DNA from 2 places in the Faecalimicrobium sp. JNUCC 81 genome. Region 2 is predicted to be linked to the other one. Evidence: riboswitches for the same ligand, from Rfam matches in the RefSeq annotation. Region 2 holds a riboswitch; the other holds the start of a gene.
What was found. Region 2 has a riboswitch for FMN ahead of ribD (bifunctional diaminohydroxyphosphoribosylaminopyrimidine deaminase/5-amino-6-(5-phosphoribosylamino)uracil reductase RibD). Riboswitches for the same ligand answer to the same signal wherever they lie in the genome.

Region 1: linked by a shared signal. The riboswitch ahead of JNUCC81_RS13730 (ECF transporter S component) and the one ahead of ribD (bifunctional diaminohydroxyphosphoribosylaminopyrimidine deaminase/5-amino-6-(5-phosphoribosylamino)uracil reductase RibD) in region 2 are both predicted to bind FMN.

Annotation. Positions count from the first base shown of each region.
Region 1 is NZ_CM132203.1:2,735,591-2,746,144, forward strand. It holds gene JNUCC81_RS13690 (spore germination protein) at 1-268, opposite strand, end outside; gene JNUCC81_RS13695 (hypothetical protein) at 375-1,304, opposite strand; gene JNUCC81_RS13700 (putative ABC transporter permease) at 1,439-2,218, opposite strand; gene JNUCC81_RS13705 (DUF4097 family beta strand repeat-containing protein) at 2,282-3,307, opposite strand; gene JNUCC81_RS13710 (DUF1700 domain-containing protein) at 3,325-3,915, opposite strand; gene JNUCC81_RS13715 (PadR family transcriptional regulator) at 3,908-4,228, opposite strand; gene JNUCC81_RS13720 (cyclase family protein) at 4,448-5,059, opposite strand; gene JNUCC81_RS13725 (GNAT family N-acetyltransferase) at 5,166-5,624, opposite strand; gene JNUCC81_RS13730 (ECF transporter S component) at 5,793-6,377, opposite strand; FMN riboswitch at 6,509-6,627, opposite strand; gene JNUCC81_RS13735 (HAMP domain-containing sensor histidine kinase) at 6,671-8,818, opposite strand; gene JNUCC81_RS13740 (response regulator transcription factor) at 9,065-9,757, opposite strand; gene JNUCC81_RS13745 (GtrA family protein) at 10,092-10,502, shown strand; gene JNUCC81_RS13750 (manganese efflux pump MntP) at 10,539-10,554, opposite strand, start outside.
Region 2 is NZ_CM132203.1:1,661,722-1,672,275, reverse strand. It holds gene ribH (6,7-dimethyl-8-ribityllumazine synthase) at 1-152, opposite strand, end outside; gene JNUCC81_RS08260 (bifunctional 3,4-dihydroxy-2-butanone-4-phosphate synthase/GTP cyclohydrolase II) at 183-1,382, opposite strand; gene JNUCC81_RS08255 (riboflavin synthase) at 1,404-2,063, opposite strand; gene ribD (bifunctional diaminohydroxyphosphoribosylaminopyrimidine deaminase/5-amino-6-(5-phosphoribosylamino)uracil reductase RibD) at 2,080-3,162, opposite strand; FMN riboswitch at 3,453-3,569, opposite strand; gene JNUCC81_RS08245 (alpha,alpha-phosphotrehalase) at 3,691-5,967, opposite strand; gene JNUCC81_RS08240 (glycoside hydrolase family 13 protein) at 5,995-7,635, opposite strand; gene JNUCC81_RS08235 (LacI family DNA-binding transcriptional regulator) at 7,662-8,684, opposite strand; gene JNUCC81_RS08230 (AI-2E family transporter) at 9,094-10,263, opposite strand; gene JNUCC81_RS08225 (hypothetical protein) at 10,488-10,554, opposite strand, start outside.

The DNA.
Region 1 (10,554 bases), 1.1 Mb from region 2:
TCTCTTTATCTACCTCTATATGAGCTATATAATTTGCCATGAAGCTTCCCATATCGGGTACTTTATCCATTTCTTCCTTTGGAATAGTTATAAAGGTGTTTAAAATTCTTTCCGTAACATCATCCTTAATAAGTCCATCTACAAAAAATAGATATGATTTTCTTCCTCCTATACTTATTTCCCTAGCAATTAAGTCAAAACTTTTATCAATTTTCAATTTACTTGCTATAGTATCATAATTTGTTTTAATACTTTTAGTTAGTTTCATTTTTTCACCTCATTATCTTTATAGTGGTATTTTTAGCCTAATTTAGTAAATATATTACAAAAAAATAAAAGCTTTAAACTTATTAAAGATTAAGGCTTTTTCTCTATTATTTTTCAACTTTTACATATTTAAATATTCCTACTCCATAATGATTACCACTATAAGATTTGTCAATTTTAAATTTTAAATCTTTTATATTAGCATCTTCTAATTTACTTCCTTTAATTGGTATCGGTGCTTTAATATTTATAATCTCTCCACTAGATATTTTAGATTTTAAGTCTTTTATATGAGGATTATATTCAGTAACTAGCTCATTTTCAATATCAATATAAAATCCTTTTGAATTCGTTCTATCGTTTAAAGCTACAGCTTCTGCATAAAATCCACTAAGATCAGAAAATCCATCTTTTCCATATAAGTTCAATGTCCTTTTACCATCATATCTTAAATTAACATCTAATATTAAATCATTATTTTTATCCTTATAAATATCATTTATAGATATATAAACTTTTTCTTTTTTATGATTATCACTTTTACATTTAAATAATGTAAACTCTTTATCTTTTTTTATAGAACTTGTAAAAACAAGTCCATATAAATTTTTTGCACCAAATATTATATTATCGTGATAAGGCCCTATAAAATACACTGCAATCATAATATATACTATAAGTTTATATTGTTTATTGATTTTAGAGTTTTTAATATTTACAAATATAAATAATATTCCTATTATCATTATAGTTATTAATACAAGCATACATAAAAAAATACTTATCATAGATAAATATTCATATTTAATAGCAAAAGGTTCAACTATCGTAGAAAATATAGAAGCTCCAATACTAAATTTACCAGCAATTTTAAGTATTTTACTATACTTTAAACGGATTTTAATAACTTCATTAGTATTTGTAAATTTCTCAAAATCTTCAAATAAACTAAACTTCTTATCAATTGATTTTAGTAGTTTACTAAAATAAAGTTCAATACATCCAATTATCCCCATAAAAATATAAAATAAAACCATATTTCCCCCCTAAAATTATAATTAAAACAATTATACTACAAGTTTATTACCTTAAATATATAATCTTTATATTATTGTACTTATATTTATATAAATTTATTTTTAAATAAAAAAGAGTAAATTTAAGTATATATTTACTTAAGTTTACTCTTTTTTTTATCTTTTATTATTTGTTTTAGATATACTAATCTATCTTGTTTATATTTATGTTTCATATTTGGAAATGCTTTAATAATTCTCCTTTGACAAGTTGATTTTTCTTTTATAGATTCAATTTTGTTTATTATATTTTTATTCTTAATACGCTCAAATAATTTTTTTATATTTTCTTCATCAAACTTTTCTAGATTTATATTTAATTTACTTAGCTCTAATAATATCTCATCCATAAATTTTAGTTTATGATTTAATTTATTAAGTGATAATAATGTAAAATTTAAGTCTATAAAAAAGCATACTAAAATACTTATAACTAATACTATCAGTAGTAAATTAGAAATATATACTACTAAATTATAAATATTTTTATGTATAACTTCTATCAATACCGTCGACATAATTCCAAATAATACAGAGTTTTTTAAGCAAACCCTACCTCTTATGTTAAATCTTTTTTTAGAATAATCCCACCATGTTGTATTAAATAATTTTTCTAATACAATTCCTGTTATATATTCTAAAGTTGATGTTATAAACATTCCAAATATAAAAAGCAATGTTAAATTACTCTGAAAGTTTTTTAGAAAAAATATAATAACTATAGCTCCAAAGCCGTATATAGGGCATATTGGACCATTTAAAAAACCTCTATTTATAATTTTCTTATTTCCAATAGAACAGTATATACTTTCGCATATCCATCCTAAAAAGCTATATATAAAGAAAAATAAAATAGTTTCATGTATCTCTCTCATAAAAAGTCTCCTTAAAAGTCTATTATATATACTATGAAACTATTATTATTTTGTTATTGTAGCTTACCTAAAATTTAAATTAATATCTCCATTTTCGGAATTAATATTAATATTCTTGTTTGCATTATTACTTTTTTCTAAAGTTTCTCCTAATTCTTTTCCATCTATATTTATATCTCCATAACTACAACTTAAAGAATAATTATATGATTTTTCTGGATTTTTAGCCAAGTAATTCACTTCTCCATATGAGTTTTCTATATTACTATCAACTATATTACTATTGTTTATATTTATATCTCCATTTAATATAATAGCTTTGAGTTTATTTAATTTTGAGTCTGCTATATCTACTTCTCCATAATCATTTTCTATATTAAAATTTTGTAATACCTCTATATCGTTTATATTAGCTTCACCATTTTTAATATTTACTATAAAATCATTTGAGTTTATAGATTCAAAACTTGTATCCCCATAATCATTAATTACTTCTAATGAGCTACTTTTTATATTTTTCATGTCTATATCTCCATTTTTTGCTTTTATAGACATATCGTTTGATAGTATATTATTTAAATTTATCTCTCCATAATTGCATAATATAGATATAGTATCTCCATCTATATCTTCTACTTTTAGATCTGAGTTTTTAGATTCAATAACTAAATCTTTCATATTTTTATTTTTTGGTATATAAATTTTTATATAGTCTGGTTCTTTATTTATAAATCCAAAATCAAATCCAATTTCTCCTTCATTGCTACTAAACTGATTTACTATTAAGTTTCCATTTTCAACTTTGTAGTTAATTTTACCTATTCTTTCACTATAGTCTACTTCTATCTTATACTCTTCACCTTTTACTATTTCAATATTATCAAGATAATTAGCATTAATTTGTATATTTTTAAATTCTTCTAATTTTTCTTTTTCGCTTATTCTTTTATAATCATCTTTTATACTGTACCCTATTTTATCTTTTATAAGTTGAGTTTTACCTCCTGAGAAATATCCTATAGATGCAAGAACTAAACCTAATAAAATTAAACAAAGTGAAGTAATTACTATTTTTTTATATATATTCATAAATAAATTCTCCTTTACTATATTTCTCTTTTATTAAATTTATTTAGTAGTTTACTACAAGCACTAGATATTAATTTAATAGATTTTGATGCTAAGAATAACGCCATTACTAAAAATAGTAAACCTACTCCTATTAATAATATCCCTGTTCCTACAAATAAAATAGTAGTAGAAAAGTCACTTAATATAACTGATATACCTGCAACAGAAATTGCAAAACCACTAAATATTAGAGCTACTGTAGTAACTATAAATGCAAAAGTAACAGCACCTATTACAATAACCGGTACAAATAACAAAATAATCATAGAAAGTGCTAGTGGAAATGCAATTGGAGATGCTAATATAGCAAGAACTACAAACCAAATAGAAGATATTCCTGATTTTCCAAATTTTCTACTTTCTTTATTATCTTTAATGGCATAGTCTGCTAAAATTTGTGATGCAATACTTGATGGCGATCCAAATTCACTGACTACATTCACATCATCTCCTACAGATGCATCTTCAAAATATTCTATATAGTAGCTTATTGCATTATCTATTTCTCTTTGTGGTAATCTTTTTAATTTATTTCTCAATTCTTCTATAAATTGATTTTTATTCACTTACTATCCCTCCTAATAAAATCTTATCTACCCTCAATTTATACTCTCCCCACTCTAATATATACTCCTTGTATTTTATTTTTCCTGAATCTGTAATTTGATAGTATCTTCTATTTCTGCCTTGAAATGATTGATCATAAGTGATTAAATAACCATCTTTTTGAAGTCTTCTAAGTACTGGATATAATGTTGATTCTGATATATTCATAACTTCTTTAACCTGCTGAGTTAAAATATATCCGTATGCATCTTCTCTTGTAAGTACTGCTAAAACACATGCATCTAATAATGCTGAACCTAATTGAAAAGACATATTTCACACCTCTACTTTCATATTATATGATGGTTCATATTATACGGCGTATAATATACCTTTACTAATACTATATGATGTATAATATTATTTGGCAACTAAATACGTTCGTTTTTTTTCGACATTCCAATTTATTTTATCACTTATATAAATTAATATATAGATAATTTTTAGTATAAAAAAAGACGTAATATATACGTCTTTAATCTGGTTATTAATTTAAAATTCTACTAGTATTCTAGCTGGATATGCATCTAATCCTTCTATTTTCATAGGTAAGCAATATACTCTAAAATTATCTTCTGGTATTTTATCAAGATTAGTTAAGTTTTCAATAGCATAAGTTTCACTTTTTCCAAGAAAAACATCTATTAATCCATGATTTCTTCCAATGCCTAGCCCTAGTGCATCTATACCTATCATATTTACTTTTTTATCAACTAAGCACTCCATAACTTCCATAGATATTTCAGGGTGATTATTATATTTTTCTTCATCATCAAAGTACTTGTCCCAATTAGTTTGGAAAAATACAAAATCCCCTTCTTTTACTATAGAAAGATTTAAATCTTCTAAGATAATCGGTCTATCTGTTATATTTGAAACATCAAATTTTATTCCCTGTGCAATTAATCTTTCATTTTCTAATACAACTTTATTAGACATAACATCTATATGAGTTCCCATATTATGTACATCACATGAAAAAGAAGTTGTAGTATACTCTTTTCCCAAACTTTGACTTCTCTTAACCGTTTCTACCTTTAGTGGTTCTGAGCCTTTCCTATAAACCCTACCTATTTTAGTAGTTTGCGTAATATCAATTATCATTAATTACCTCCTTATTTAACAATTTGCTTTATTATTTACAGTATAATTTTATGAATATTAAATATATTATACATTTTGATTTATATATTTAATATAGTATTTTTTATTATAAATACAAACTTAATCTAATCATGTCTATACATTGAATTTTATTTTCGTATATTTCTTCTTCATAATGTATCTTAAAAAAATCTTTATCTATTCCTGTAATTCTAAACCCACACCTTTGATATAGTTGTAACTGTTTTATACTTGAATTTCCAGTACCTACTTCTAATACTTTAATTTTTTCTTTTTTACATCTATCTATAGCATCTTTTATCATTTTTTTAGCTATTCCATTATTTTGATAATCTTTATCTACTGCAATATATACAAGTTCCATCGTTAATGGTCTTGTATATATTAACACATAAACCCCTACTATCTTTTCTTTATATTCTGCTATATAACAACTTCCTCTATTTAAATAATCTCTTACTACACTCTCTGATGGATCCGCTAATAAAAGTAATTCCATTGGTACTTTTTTATAATCACTTATCTCTTGAATACAAATATCCATTACTTATCCTCCTGTTACATACTCATATAAAATATTAAATATAAATTTTACCATTTATATTTAATTATATTACAAAATAATCATATATAATTTTCAAATAAAATCACATTATAAAAAGGTGCAATAAAAGTATTGGTACCTTTATTACACCTTAAGTTTACATTATAATTACTTATTATCTAAAACAATATCATTTTTAATAGGTCTATCATTAAATACAGTTACTGATAGCTTTTTATATAGCATATATGTAGCTATTGAAATTAATATCCCCTTTATTCCATTAAACGGTAATAAACCAACGGTTACATACTGCATTAAATCAGCTGGACTCATTTGCATTCCATATGCTGGTAATAAGAAGTATACATTTGCTACTATTCCTACAACTTCCATAACTAAAATCCCTACTATCATACCTATAATAGCATTTCTTTTAGTTTTATTTCTTTTGTATATCATTGCTGCTGGAACAACCATAGCTATTCCTACTATAAAGTTAGCAGCCTCTCCTACAAGGCCTGTTTGACTTCCTTTCATTACTACTATAAGTAAATTCTTAATAAATTCTATTACGATTCCAATACCAGGTCCAAAGGCAAAAGCTCCCATTAAAACCGGAACCTCACTTAAGTCAATTTTTAACCATGGAAACATTGGAATTACGGGAAAATCAATGTACATAAGTATAAATGCTATTGCACTTAAAAGTGCTACTTTAATAAGTGTGTTTAAATTGTTTTTTTCTTTCATTATCTCTCCTCCAAGTAACTCTTCTGGAGCTTTAGTATTAGTTTATGTATTTTCATATAAAAAATACCCTGACTAAAATTAATCAGGGTATACATATACAAATACATAGTAAAATACATAACTATTCTAATACTTTTCTTCTTTCATCCAGACTATAACTGTCGGCTTTGGAATTTCACCAAATCATGCTAAAATTTAGCTCGCGGGCTTTACCGCCGGTGGGGATTTACACCCCGCCCTGAAGATATTTATTATTTTAATTAAAGTATATATTAAACTTTAGTTTTATTCAACTATTTTTCTTTAATTTTCTTAAATTCTAACGTAGATTTAAATAAATCCCCATCTATGTTAATTTCAAATTTTCCACCTTGAATATTAACCAAGTCCTTAGCTATAGCAAGTCCTAGGCCACTTCCTTCTGTATTTCTAGATTCATCAGCTCTTTTAAATCTTTCCATTATTTCTTTCGGGTCGAAATTAAGTTCATAAGATGATATATTTTTCATACTTAGCTTTATAGTTTCTTCATTTTCTGTTAAATCAATATATACACGTGTTCCGCTTAACGAATATTTAGCTATATTAGATAAAAGATTTTCAAATACTCTATACATTCTTCTTCCATCAGCATATATATATACATTCTCATCTGGTATATTAATCTTTATATCTAAATTAGAGCTTGATAATTTTTCTTCCATCTCTCCAATACTTTGTCTTAGAAGTTGTTTTAAATCTATTTTTTCAATATTTAATTCAATATTTCCACTTCCTACTTTGCTTGCTTCAAATAAATCTTCTATCAAATGTTTAAGTCTCTTTGATTTTGAATCAAGTACATTTACGTAATCCTTTATATGATCTGGTTTTATATCTTCTTCTTTTTTTATAAGCTCTATATAGTTTATTATAGATGTTAATGGAGTTTTTAAATCGTGACTTACATTAGTAATAAGCTCTGATTTCATTCTTTCACTTTTTAATTGTTTATCTATTGATTTTTCTAACCCTTCACCAATATTATTTATATTTTGTGCAAGAACTGTAAAGTTATCATTTCCTTTTACAGGTATTTTATAATTAAGGTCTCCTTCTTTTATTCTTTCAGTACCTTCAATTATTTCATTTGCATAAGATAATGTTTTTAATGTATATACGATAAAGAATCCTAATACAATTGTTGATCCTATAATAGTAAGTATATGACTTATAAATACTCCAAATAATACCCCTATAGCATTTATAATTAAACACCCAATTCCTATTAATGTTATCCTTCTTGCTAGAGGTACTTTTATAAGTGAGTATTTTATAACTTTTATATTATTTATAAAAAATTTAATTAAAATTATTAGTATGCTACTTTTTATTAAATCTTCTTTACTATTATAAACCTTATATTTTTTTATTGTAAAATAAGTTGTTAATATTAATGAAATTGATAAAGTGTATATTTGAGCTATATATATAATTTTATCAACTCTATAATTATATCCGTAACCAATATATGATAAATTAGATGAAGCGCCTATTAAAAGTGATATTTCTAATAAAATTAATATACTTAAAATCTCAATTGGAATTAGTTTTGCTAGCTTTAATAGCTTACTTTCTTTATCAAATAAATCTATATCTATTTTCTTATACATTATAAATGATATTATACTTGATATTAACGATGTTATAAATAATGGTATGCATAATTTTACATTATTAATTGCCATATTATGTCTAGCATAGTTTTCTGAAATTTTATCTGTTCCAAAGTAGTTAAATGACTTTGGATAAGATGCATTTAAAAATGATATATAAATTTGTACATCTTCTGTATTTACTGCGTTTAAAAGTTCCCACTCTACAGTGGGATTACTAGTATATGTCTTATTATTTAAATTTTTAATATAGTTTCTATTTCTATCAGTTTTATTTATTTCTATATCTAAATGTCCATTTATATTTTTCTTAAAATCATTTAAGTTACCATATTCAGTATTTGAGTAATAGTCATTAGTTTTATTATTTATTACAATAAATTTAATGTTTTGTAACTCATTTAATCTGTTTTTTGCATTATTTTTAAGCCCATTTATACGTTTTTGCGCTTCTTCTTTGCTTAGGTACTTAGTTTTATATGAGTCTGTTTCATTATCATAGTCTTCATATGAGTTGTTTTGTATATACTCATTTACTGATTCCTCATTATATTTTACAACTTCACCTAACCAATAAGATATCGGTCTTAATGTGTTATATTCAAATAAATTACTTTTATAGAAATCATCCTCAAGTATTTTCCTATCTTCATGCATGTAACTACTCCAAAGCCCATTATTTCCTCTATATTGTGAAAAAATATTAGCTAAGGAAGTTAAGCATAAAGATAAAGATATAACTAATATAATAAAAAATATTCCTTTTATTCGTTTTTTATCTTTCATAATATTCTCCCTTTTATATATTAAAAAATTTATAATTTCATTATTTATACATAATTATAGAATTTTTAACTTATTATTTTTTTATAAAATGTAAAATTTATTAATGTTAAAGATAAAAGTGTAAGTATTAAATTCCCACTAAAAAATTTAAAACATATGTAAACTCCTATTAATTGACTTATCATAAATATACTTAAAATAAATAATGTATTAAACATAAGACTTTTTTCTCTAAAAAATTTCCCACTATAACTTTTCAATTTTATATCCAACCCCCCACACAACTTTTAAATATCTTGGTTCTTTAGGATTTATTTCAATCTTTTCTCGGATTCTTCTTATATGAACCGCAACTGTATTTTCAACATTAAAACTCTCTTCTTTCCATACCTTTTCATATATTTCATCTATGGAAAATACTCTACCTTTATTCTGTAAAAGTAATTTTATAATCCTATATTCTATTGGAGTAATCTTAACAACTTCTCCATCTACCTTTAGTTCTTTACTTTCTAAATTCAGTTCTAACTCTCCGCTTTTTAAAACACTTTTATTTTCAATACTATAATTTCCAAGACTTACATATCTTCTTAAATTGGATTTGACCCTTGCTATAAGTTCTAATAAATTAAATGGTTTTGTTATGTAATCATCTGCCCCAATATTAAGGCCCATTATTTTATCTGTATCTTCACTTTTAGCTGATACTAAAATTATTGGTATATTCCTTTCTTCTCTTATTTTTATAGTTGCTTTTATACCATCTAATTTTGGCATCATTATATCCATTAAAATTAAATGAATTTCTTCTTCAATTAAAATATCTAAAGCTTTAAGTCCATCATATGCTTTAAATATTTTGTATCCCTCATTTTTTAAATATATTTCAATGGATTCAACTATTTCTTTGTCATCATCCACTACTAATATGTTGTACATCTATAAATACCCCTTTTCTAACATTAAAATTATATTTAACTATATAGTCTAGATTAAAAACTACGCTTTTTCATTTTTTTATTAAATATGTCAAAAAATAATCTTTTTATTATTTCTAAAAGTATTATACACTAAATTCACATCCTTTTTGATTATATCTATATGCTAATATATAATTCTTACAATTTTACTACTGTAATTCTTACGATTTTCTTACGAAATTTAATTTAAGCATTTATTACTTTTTTGCCAATCATCGACCTAAATATTTTATAATTTATAATGTAATACTAAATTTATAGACATAATCTATCATAATAAGGAGATTGTTAAAATGTCTGAAAAAATTATCAACGTTAAAGGAAAAGTCAGAGAGTTTATAAAATTTAATATAATAGGTATAAGTAATTTTCTAGTATCACAATTACTTTATCTTACCTTATATCTTGGCTTTAAACTTCATTATATTATTGCTTATACTATTACTAGTGTAATAAGCATAACTGCATCTTATATTTTAAATTCAAAATTAACTTTTAATGAAAATAATTATTCTTTTAAAAAATTTTCTCTTTCTGTTTTAATTTATATTTTTGAGTATCTTCTTAATATGGCAATAATTATTGGACTAGTTAATTTGTTTAATATAAGTGAAATAATAGCTCCAATAATAGCTCCTGTGTTCTCAACACCTCCTGTATTTTTTATGATGAGACATGTTATCAAAAAAAATAGTAAAGGATAAGAATGTTTTATATTCCTATCCTTTACTATTTTTAAGTTAAAATAAACTACTG
Region 2 (10,554 bases):
GCTATTTCTATATTTTCTTCCTCAAGTCCATGTCTTTTCAATCCATCTAATGCTCCATCTAGTAATTTTGAAACTATAAATTCATTAAATCTACCTACTACTATACCTATCCTTATTCCTTTTGCTACTAAATTTCCTTCTATTATTTTCATCCTTTTTCTCCTTTTATGTATATTTTAAATTTAATAATTTAACATATGTCCTAATTTATCTTTTTTAGTATTTAGATAAAATTCATTTACTTCGTTATGATTGATCTGTATAGGTAATCTATCTACTATTTCAATATTAAAAGATGATAATTCTTCAATTTTTCTTGGGTTATTAGTTAATAATTTAATTTTTTGTACTCCTAAGTTTTTGAAAATTTGTGCTGCACTTGAATATTCTCTCATATCCGCTTTAAATCCTAACTTTATATTAGCTTCTACTGTATCAAGGCCTTGATCTTGAAGTGCATAAGCTTTCAATTTATTTATTAAGCCTATCCCCCTTCCTTCTTGCCTCATATATAATAATATGCCTCTTCCTTCTTCAGCTATTTTTTTCATTGCTTCATCATACTGTTGCCCACAATCACATCTTTTAGATCCTAGCACATCACCAGTTAGACACTCAGAATGTACTCTCGCTAGTACTGGATTACCATCTTCTATGTTACCTTTAACTAAAGCTACATGATGCTCTTTATTAATTTTATTTATAAATCCATATATCTTAAAGTCACCATATTTTGTGGGCATTTTTGTTTCTACTGCTCTTTCAATAATTATTTCAGCTTGTTTTCTGTACTCTACTAGGTCTTTTATTGTTATTATCTTTAAATTATGATGTTTCGCAAATTCCATTAAGTCTGGTGTTCTAGCCATAGTTCCATCATCTTTAATAATTTCACAAATAACCCCTCCTGGCTTTAGTCCTGCAAGTATTGATAAATCTACAGCTGCTTCAGTATGTCCATTTCTTTCAAGTACTCCACCTTTTTTAGCTATTAATGGAAACATATGACCTGGTTTTCTAAAATTTTTTGATGTTGATTTATTATCTAAAATTTTTTGTATTGTCAATGCTCTTTCATATGCTGAAATTCCTGTTGTAGTTTCTATGTAATCAATACTTGCTGTAAATGCAGTTTCATGATTATCAGTATTATTTTGTACCATAGGATATATATCCAGTTCTTTTAATCTATCTTCTTCCATTGGCATACATATAAGTCCTCTACCATACTTTGCCATAAAATTTATAGATTCTGGAGTTACTTTTTCTGCTGCCATTAGTAAATCTCCTTCATTTTCTCTATCAGGATCATCTACTACTATTACTATTTTCCCATTTTTAATATCTTCAATGGCCTCTTCAATATTATTAAATTTAAACATTTTAAACCTCCTTAAACTTTTTTATATGTAAAATCCATTTTCTTTAAGAAAATCTATTGATATTAAATCTTCTTTTAATTTTTTATTTTTAGGAACTAGTCCTAAAAGTTTTTCTACATACTTTCCAATTACATCACACTCAAGATTTACTGTTTCCCCCATATTCTTAGTAAGCAATATGGTATTTTCTCCAGTGTGTGGAATTATAGATACTTTAAATAAGTTATTGTCTACATAAGCTACAGTTAAACTTATTCCATCTATTGATATTGATCCTTTATAAACTATGTATTTTAATATATTATCTGGCACTTTTATAGATAGCCATACAGCATTGTCATCTCTATCTATTGCTACTATTTGGCCTATTCCATCAATATGTCCACTTACTATATGACCACCTAGTCTATCCTCAAGTCTTAGAGCTCTTTCTAAATTTACTTTACTTCCTATTTTTAGTATCTCTAAATTACTTTTAGTTAAAGTTTCACTCATAACGTCTGCTTCAAAATAATTAAAACTTGCATTTGCTACTGTAAGGCATACTCCATTAGTGCATATACTATCTCCTAACTTGGTATTTTCCAAAACTTTTTTAGCTTTAATAGTAAGTCTGCTTGATTTTTCTCTTTTTTTTATACCTACAATGGTTCCAATCTCCTCAACTATACCTGTAAACATTTTCATCCCCACTTTCTTATAAATATCCTTCTATTAAAATATCTTCACTTAACATTTTTACGCTAATATCTCTAATTTGGTAAGCATCTTTTAATTTTTCTATTCCATTGCCTCCTATAGGAGTTTTAGATGATTTTCCTCCTATTAATTTTGGAGCTATATAAACCTGTAGTTTATCTACTATACCCTCTTTTATAGCTGAAAAGTTAAGCGTAGCTCCTCCTTCTAGAAGTATGCTATCTATATTTAACTGCCCTAATTGTTTCACCATGTCGTTTAAATCAACACTATTATCTTTTGACTCTGCTATTATAATTTCTACCCCTTTATTTTCTAGTTCTTTTACTATACTTTCTTTTGCCAATAAAGTCGTTATAATTATTGTTCTATAGTTATGAGCATCTTTTATAACTTTTGAATCCATTGGAATTCTAAGATTACTATCTACTACTATTTTTATTGGAGTTTTTCCATTTTCTAATCTGCATGTTAGTTGTGGATTATCTTGAATTATTGTGTTTACACCTACTAAAATTCCCATTACTTCATTTCTTAACTTATGTACATTTTCTCTTGACTCATCAGAGCTTATCCATTTTGACTCTCCAGTTCTTGTTGATATTTTTCCATCTAAAGACATTGCTGATTTCATTATTACAAAAGGAATTTTTTTAACTATATACTTCATAAATACTTCATTTAGCTTCTTATTTTCTTCATCTAAAATACCTGAAACTACTTCTATACCTGCATCAATAAGTTTTATTACTCCTTTTCCAGATACTAATGGATTTGGATCTAGAGATGCTATAACTACTTTAGATATTTTACTTTCTATTATTTTTTCTACACAAGGAGGTGTTTTTCCATAATGAGAACAAGGCTCTAATGTTACATACATAGTTGAATCGTCTACACTTTCTTTAGTACTATTTATAGCATTTATTTCTGCATGACTTTTCCCATATTCTTCGTGGTATCCCTGCCCTATTATTTTATTATTTTTTACTATAACTGCTCCTACCATAGGATTTGGATTAACTCTTCCTTTGCCCTTTTTAGCTAATTCAAGGGCTAAATTCATATAAAATTTATCCATTTTCTCCTCCTAAACTTATAGTTAATATTAAATATAATTTTTATTTACAAAATAAAAACCCTAAGTTAATAACTTAGGGCTAGATAATATATCATAAACTTATACAATATATTTTGTTTATTTGACCGGTAAATGGTTACATCTATTATTTAAATATTGATAAAGATTATTATAGATTTTAATTATCTTTTACATATAAATAAAAAGCTCTGAAATATATAAATATTTCAGAGCATATCAGTCAAATCAATATAATTATACTGTATAATATTACAGTCTTATATCTTTTATATCATCTTCTTTCATCCAGACTTTACTGTCGGCTTCGGAATTTCACCGAATCATGCCTTTTAAGGCTCGCGGGCTTTACCGCCGGTAGGGAATCTCACCCTGCCCTGAAGATTTATTAAGTTTTTATAGTTACATAGTAATTGTTTTATTTATAATTGTCAACTTAAAATTTTAAATAATTGTTAGTATTTTAAATTTAAGTATAATTTAATAAAAAATTTTGCAATTTATAATAATTTATACTCTTCTATTTATTAATTTATTTTTATAGTATCTTTTCTTATCTTCTTCAGTTATTTCTCTTATAATCTTAGCTGGATTACCTCCAACTATTACATTTTCAGGAATATCCTTTGTTACTACACTTCCTGATGCTACTACAACATTATCTCCTATATTAACCCCTGGATTAATTATAGAACCTCCACCTATCCATACGTTATTTCCTATGCTCATAGCCTGTGCAAATTCAAGTCCACTAGTTCTAACTTCTGCATCTACTGGATGACCCGCTGCAAATATCTTTACATTTGGACCTATCATAACATTATCACCTATTTTTACAGTATTGCAATCAAGAACCATTAGGTTATGATTTGAATAAAAATTTTCTCCTATGTGCATATTATATCCATAATCACACATAAATGGCTGTTCCATAAATATATTTTTGCCTGTTGATCCAAATAAATATTTTATTATATCCATTCTTTCATCAACTTTACTTGGTCTCATATGATTAAAGTCATATAAAGCTTCTTTAGCAAATTGTCTTTCATCAAATAATTCCTTATAAAATGCTAAATAAAGTTCTCCATCTAATAGTCTTTCTTTTTCTCTTTTAGGATACTTTGCTTTATACATTCTACATTCCCAAGGCTTTAATTTTATCTCATTTACATCACTATGGATTTCAACTTCATAATTTGACAATACTAAATCGTTATATTTTAAGGTTATTTCATCGTGATAATATAAAGCTTCATTGTCAGTTAAGTTACATATTATAACAAACTTATCATCATCTAATACTCTTTCATATGCATATATACTTTCGTCATGCATCATAAGTAAGTTATTTTTCCCATATATTAAAGCTTTATTTTCTTTTCTTATTTTTATCATTTTCTTGTAGAAATTAAGAACTGAGTTTTCATCATTTTCTTGTTTTTCTACATTTATATCTTTATAGTTTTGATTTACACCAAGCCATGTTTTATCAGCATCACTAAATCCTGCATTTTTTGAGTTATTCCATTGCATTGGAGTTCTTGAGTTTTCTCTTGAAGACATCCAAACTTTTTTAAGTGCATCTTTTTCGCTTATTCCATTTTCTAAATCGTGATAATACTCATTTTTAGTTCCAACATCATCATAATCGTCTATACTATCAAAGGCAACATTTGTCATTCCTATTTCTTGACCTTGATATATAAATGGTGTTCCTTGTTGCATAAAGTATGACATACCTAAAGATTTAGCACTTTCCGCTAAATAAGTACTATCATTTCCCCAATTTGACACTATTCTTGGTTGGTCATGATTTTCTATAAATAGAGCATTCCATCCTTTATTATATAGAGCTTCTTGCCATTTGCTCATTGCCTTTTTATATTTTCTTATGTTAAAGGATTTTTTGTTGTCATGATTCCAAAGTGATAAATGTTCAAATGAAAATACCATATTAAACTTACCATCTTTTTCTCCTACCCACTCGCAACAATCATTTATAGTTACTCCGTTAGCTTCTCCTACTGTCATTATATCGTATTTAGAAAATGTTTCATCTTTTAATTCTTGTAAATAATTTTGAATTCCAAATACATTCATATGCTTTTCAAAAGAAGGCACATATTTTAAATTATTAGGATTTGACATGTCATTAAACCCTTCTTCTTTTTTAATATGACTTATAGCGTCTATTCTAAATCCATCTATTCCTTTATCTAGCCACCAGTTTATCATTTTATATAATTCATACCTTACTTCTTTGTTTTCCCAGTTTAAATCTGGTTGCTTTTTACTAAATAAATGTAAGTAATACTGCCCACTTTCTTCGTTTTTTCCCCAAGCAGATCCTTTAAATATACTTTCCCAATTATTTGGTTCTTTATTTTCTTTTCCATCCTTCCAGATATACCAATCTCTTTTTGGATTATCTTTCGATAATTTTGACTCTATAAACCACTCATGTTCATCAGATGTATGGTTGATAACTAAATCTATTATAAGTTTCATATCTCTTTTATGAACTTCATCTAGTAACTCGTCAAAATCATTCATAGTTCCGAATTCATCCATTATTTCATGATAATCACTTATATCATATCCGTTATCGTCATTTGGTGATTTATACATTGGACAAATCCATATTACATCTATACCTAAATCTTTTACATAATCAAGTTTTTGTATTATTCCTTGTAAATCCCCTATTCCATCATTGTTACTATCCATAAAACTTCTAGGATATATTTGGTATGCTACTGCTTCTTTCCACCATATCTTCTTCATCCTGTGTCCCCCCAAACTTTATAATTTTTACGAAAGTTTATATATTATAGCTTCATAAGCTCTTAGATTAATTTTTTCTATATTATTATTAGAATCTTTGTAGTTGCTTAATAAAATTTCACAATTTTTATAATCTATATTTTTATCTAGTATAAATTCTTCATTATCACCATCGAAGTTCGCTACTACTAATATTTTTTCATTATTTAATTCTCTTATATAAGCAAAAATTGATTTATGATCTTTATATAAAAGTTCAAAATTCCCATATACAACAGTTTCTTCTTCTTTTCTTATTTGTATTAATCTTTTATAGTGGTTAAATACAGAATTTTTATCTTCTATATTTTTCTTTGCATTTATATACTTATAATTTGGATTTACTTTTATCCACGGTTTAGCTTTACTAAACCCTCCATTTTCACTGTCATCCCAGTGCATAGGAGTTCTTGCATTGTCTCTTCCTTTAGCATATATAGACTTCATTATATCTTCTTCTTTGTATCCTCTAGATAAACGTTCTTGATACATATTTAAAAGTTCTATATCTCTATAATCATCTATGCTATCAAATTTAACGTTAGTCATTCCTAATTCTTCACCTTGATATATGTATGGTGTCCCCATTTGCATATGAAGTATTGTTGCTAACATTTTGGCACTTAATTCTCTATATTCTTCACTATCATTTCCCCATCTTGATACTATACGTGGTAAATCATGATTGTTCCAAAATAAGCTATTCCATCCTTCATTTTTAAGCTCTGTTTGCCATTTATTAAATACTTCTTTTAGTTTTATAAAATCAAGAGGTGCTAAATCCCACTTGCTTTTACCCGGTATTTCATCTAATCCTATATGTTCAAATTGAAATACCATACTTAGCTCTTCTCTAGGTGGATTACTATATAATTTTGCAATTTCTGGAGTTGCTCCCCATGTCTCTCCTACAGTTAATACATCTTTTTTTCCAAATGTTTTATTATTCATTTCATGAATATATTCATGAAGTTTAGGACCATTTCCCGTTATCTTTTTATCTGGCTGCTTTCCTACTAAATCTATAACATCTAATCTAAATCCGCCAACACCTTTATCTAGCCAGAAGTTTATCATGTCATAAAGTTCATTTCTCATATCTTCATTTTCCCAATTTAAATCTGGTTGCTTTTTAGAGAATAAATGAAGGTAATATTGACCACTTTTTTCATCAAGTTTCCATGCACTTCCACTAAAGATTGATTCTAAATCATTTGGTTCTTTACCATCAACTGGTTCTCTAAATATATAATAGTCTCTATATTTACTCTTAGGATTATCTATAGCTTCTATAAACCAACTATGTTCATCACTTGTATGGTTTAATACTAAATCCATTACTATTTTAATATTTCTAACTTTAGCTTCTTGTAAAAGATTCTCCAAATCTTTCATAGTTCCAAATTCATCCATTATATCCTTATAATTGCTTATATCATAACCATTATCATCATTTGGAGATTTATAAACTGGAGATAACCATATAACATCTATACCTAATTCTTTTAAATAATCCAGTTTTGATATTATACCTTTTAAATCACCTATACCATCATTATTACTATCACAAAAACTTCTTGGATATATCTGATAAACTACTGAGTTATGCCACCATTTTTTCTCTAACATGTTATTTCCCCCTTTATTATTGTTTATTAATCTTTATCTAATATATTACAAGACTCTCTTTTAATTAATTCTGTATCTAGTATAATATGCTTATGACTTTGTTTTTTTTCTATTAAATCTTTTAGTAGTTCTAGACTAATACTTGCCATAATTTCTTTAGGTTGCTTTATAGTCGTTATTGGAGGATTATAAAACTGACTTATTTCCATACCATCAAAACCTATTACAGATACATCTTTTCCAACTGTTTTATTACTGTCAACAATAGCTTTAGCACACCCTATTGCCATAGTATCTGATACGGCAAATATAGCACTAACTTTGGGGTTATATTTAAGTAATTTTTTAGTGGCTTCATAGGATATATCACTTCTATAGTGACCTTCTAATAAATTACTATCATTATAAGGTATACTATAATGCTCTAAGGCTTTCTTAAACCCTAGTAAACGTTCTTTATTTAAACCGTGTTCACTATAGTTATCCCCTACCATTAGGCAAATATTTTTATGGCCATTTTTTATTAAAAATTCTGTTGCTTCATATGCAGCTTTTTTATTATCTATTGAAATATACGAATATCCTTCAGTGTATTCTTTATTATAATTATTTACTGATGTTAGTACTATTGGGACTTCAATATCTTCTATATAATCTTTATTTAGATCTAGAAATTCTCCTCCTAGGCAAATTACACCTTGTAACCGTTTGTCTTTTACAAAGCTTTTTAGTATATCTATATCTCTATATTCTTCAGAGTAATTTTGCTTAAGAATCATAGTGTATCCTACATCATTTATTTTACAAGCTATAATATTTATCATTTCCGAGAAGAATGGATTAAACATGCCTTTAACTAATACACCTATATTTTTAGTATTATTTTGTTTTAAAACTCTAGCACTACTATTAGGTATATAATTGCTATCTCTAACTACTTGTAATACTTTTTCTCTAGTTGAGTCTTTAACATCTGGGTGCTTATTCAGCACTCTTGATACTGTACTAACTCCAACACCAGCTAATTTTGCAATATCTTTTATATTCATATTCACTCCTCTTTCTATCTTCAATCTTTATAAGTATAAGATCCCTTATATTTGTCAGTTTTAACTACTTGTTCCATAGGTTTTGGTGCTTCTTTAATTAAATCTTTATTAGATAATAAACAGATACACTAGCTAATAATATAGCTACTGATTTTTTAGATTTAATCATAATAGATTCCCTCTTTACTATAAATTATTTTTGGGAGTCATTTTCGGTATCGTTTCCAATTTTAATTATATACACTTGTGCATACGTTTGCAATAATTTTATTATTGTTTAGATAATTTTAAGAATAAAAAATAGAGGTATAAAATACACCTCTATTTTTATCATTAACTATATAAAGACAAAATACCATTAAAATCTGATATTTTACATTTTATAAGTTATTTTAAATCTACATAATTGTTACTTACTACTATAGTCTTTCGTATCTCTTGGCAATCCTTTTTTAGCTAATTTACCTTCAACAATATCTTTTATTACCGAGTAAATTATAGCAAATAATGGAACTCCTATTATCATTCCAACAAGTCCTAAAAACTTACCTGCAACAAGTAGTGAGAATAATATCCAAAATGCTGATATCCCTATAGAATCTCCTAATATCTTAGGTCCTATAATATTTCCATCTAATTGTTGTATTATAAATATTAATACTAAGAACCATATTACCTTTGTTGGATCTACAAATAGTATTATTATAGCCGATGGTATAGCACCAAAGAACGGCCCAAAGAATGGAATAATATTAGTTATACCTATAATCACAGATATTAATAAGGTATATGGCATTTTAAATATTGTAAGTAATACAAATGTTAAAACACCTATTATAACTGAATCTAATATCTTTCCACTTAAAAATTTACCAAAAGTGTCATTAGTTCTGTGCGCTAACTCAACTGCAACTTCTGCGTGTTGCTTATTAAACACTGCATAAGTTATTTTTTTACTTAGTGCACAGAATTTTTCTTTATCTATAAGTAGATAAATAGATACTACCAGTCCTATTACTATATTCCATATACTTGATGCTACCACCATTAAGGTATTTCCTAAAATTGGAATTAAATTCGTTGCTATTTTAATAACATAATTTACAAATTCATTCCATTTCTCAACTGCCATTCCTATGTATTCAGAGTCTACATTCATATTTTTTGTAATATCATTTAATACAGTACTTAAATTTGTTACATATGTTGGTATATCATTAACAAGCCCTGACACGCTATCAACTAATTGCGGAAGAACAAACTGTATAAATACATATATTAGTAAAAATGCAGCTATATATGTAAGAATTATACTAATTCCTCTTTTTGACTTGTGCTTAAGGCTTTTTAATTTATCAACCTTGTCCATTTTTTCTTCAATAAATGCCAATATAAAGTTTAAAAGGTATGCCATTACAAAACCTATTATAAATGGTTGCAGTATACCTATTATCTCGCTTAGCTTACTTGTAAAAGAACTCATTTGAGATAATATACTATAAAATAATATACTACAACAGATTACTATAAACGAATATACTGATACTGTAGTATACTTGTTATTCCAGTTTACTTTCATTTTTCCTCCTTGTATGTTACATCGTCTTTGTTATTATAATTATAACCATTAAAGTGGCTCTAGTGTCAATATAGTTTATTTTTTTTTCATAATAATTTCATATAAATATGTTATTTTATTAAATTTTATATTATCCTCTTATTTCTATAAAGACTTTTGAAACATTTATATTAAATAATTCCATATCATATATAATAAAAAGACTTATATAATATAAGTCTTTTTTAATAATTTCTAACTATAGATAATTTGTCTTCTATATTTCTATTTGAAGATATTATTTTGCCCTCA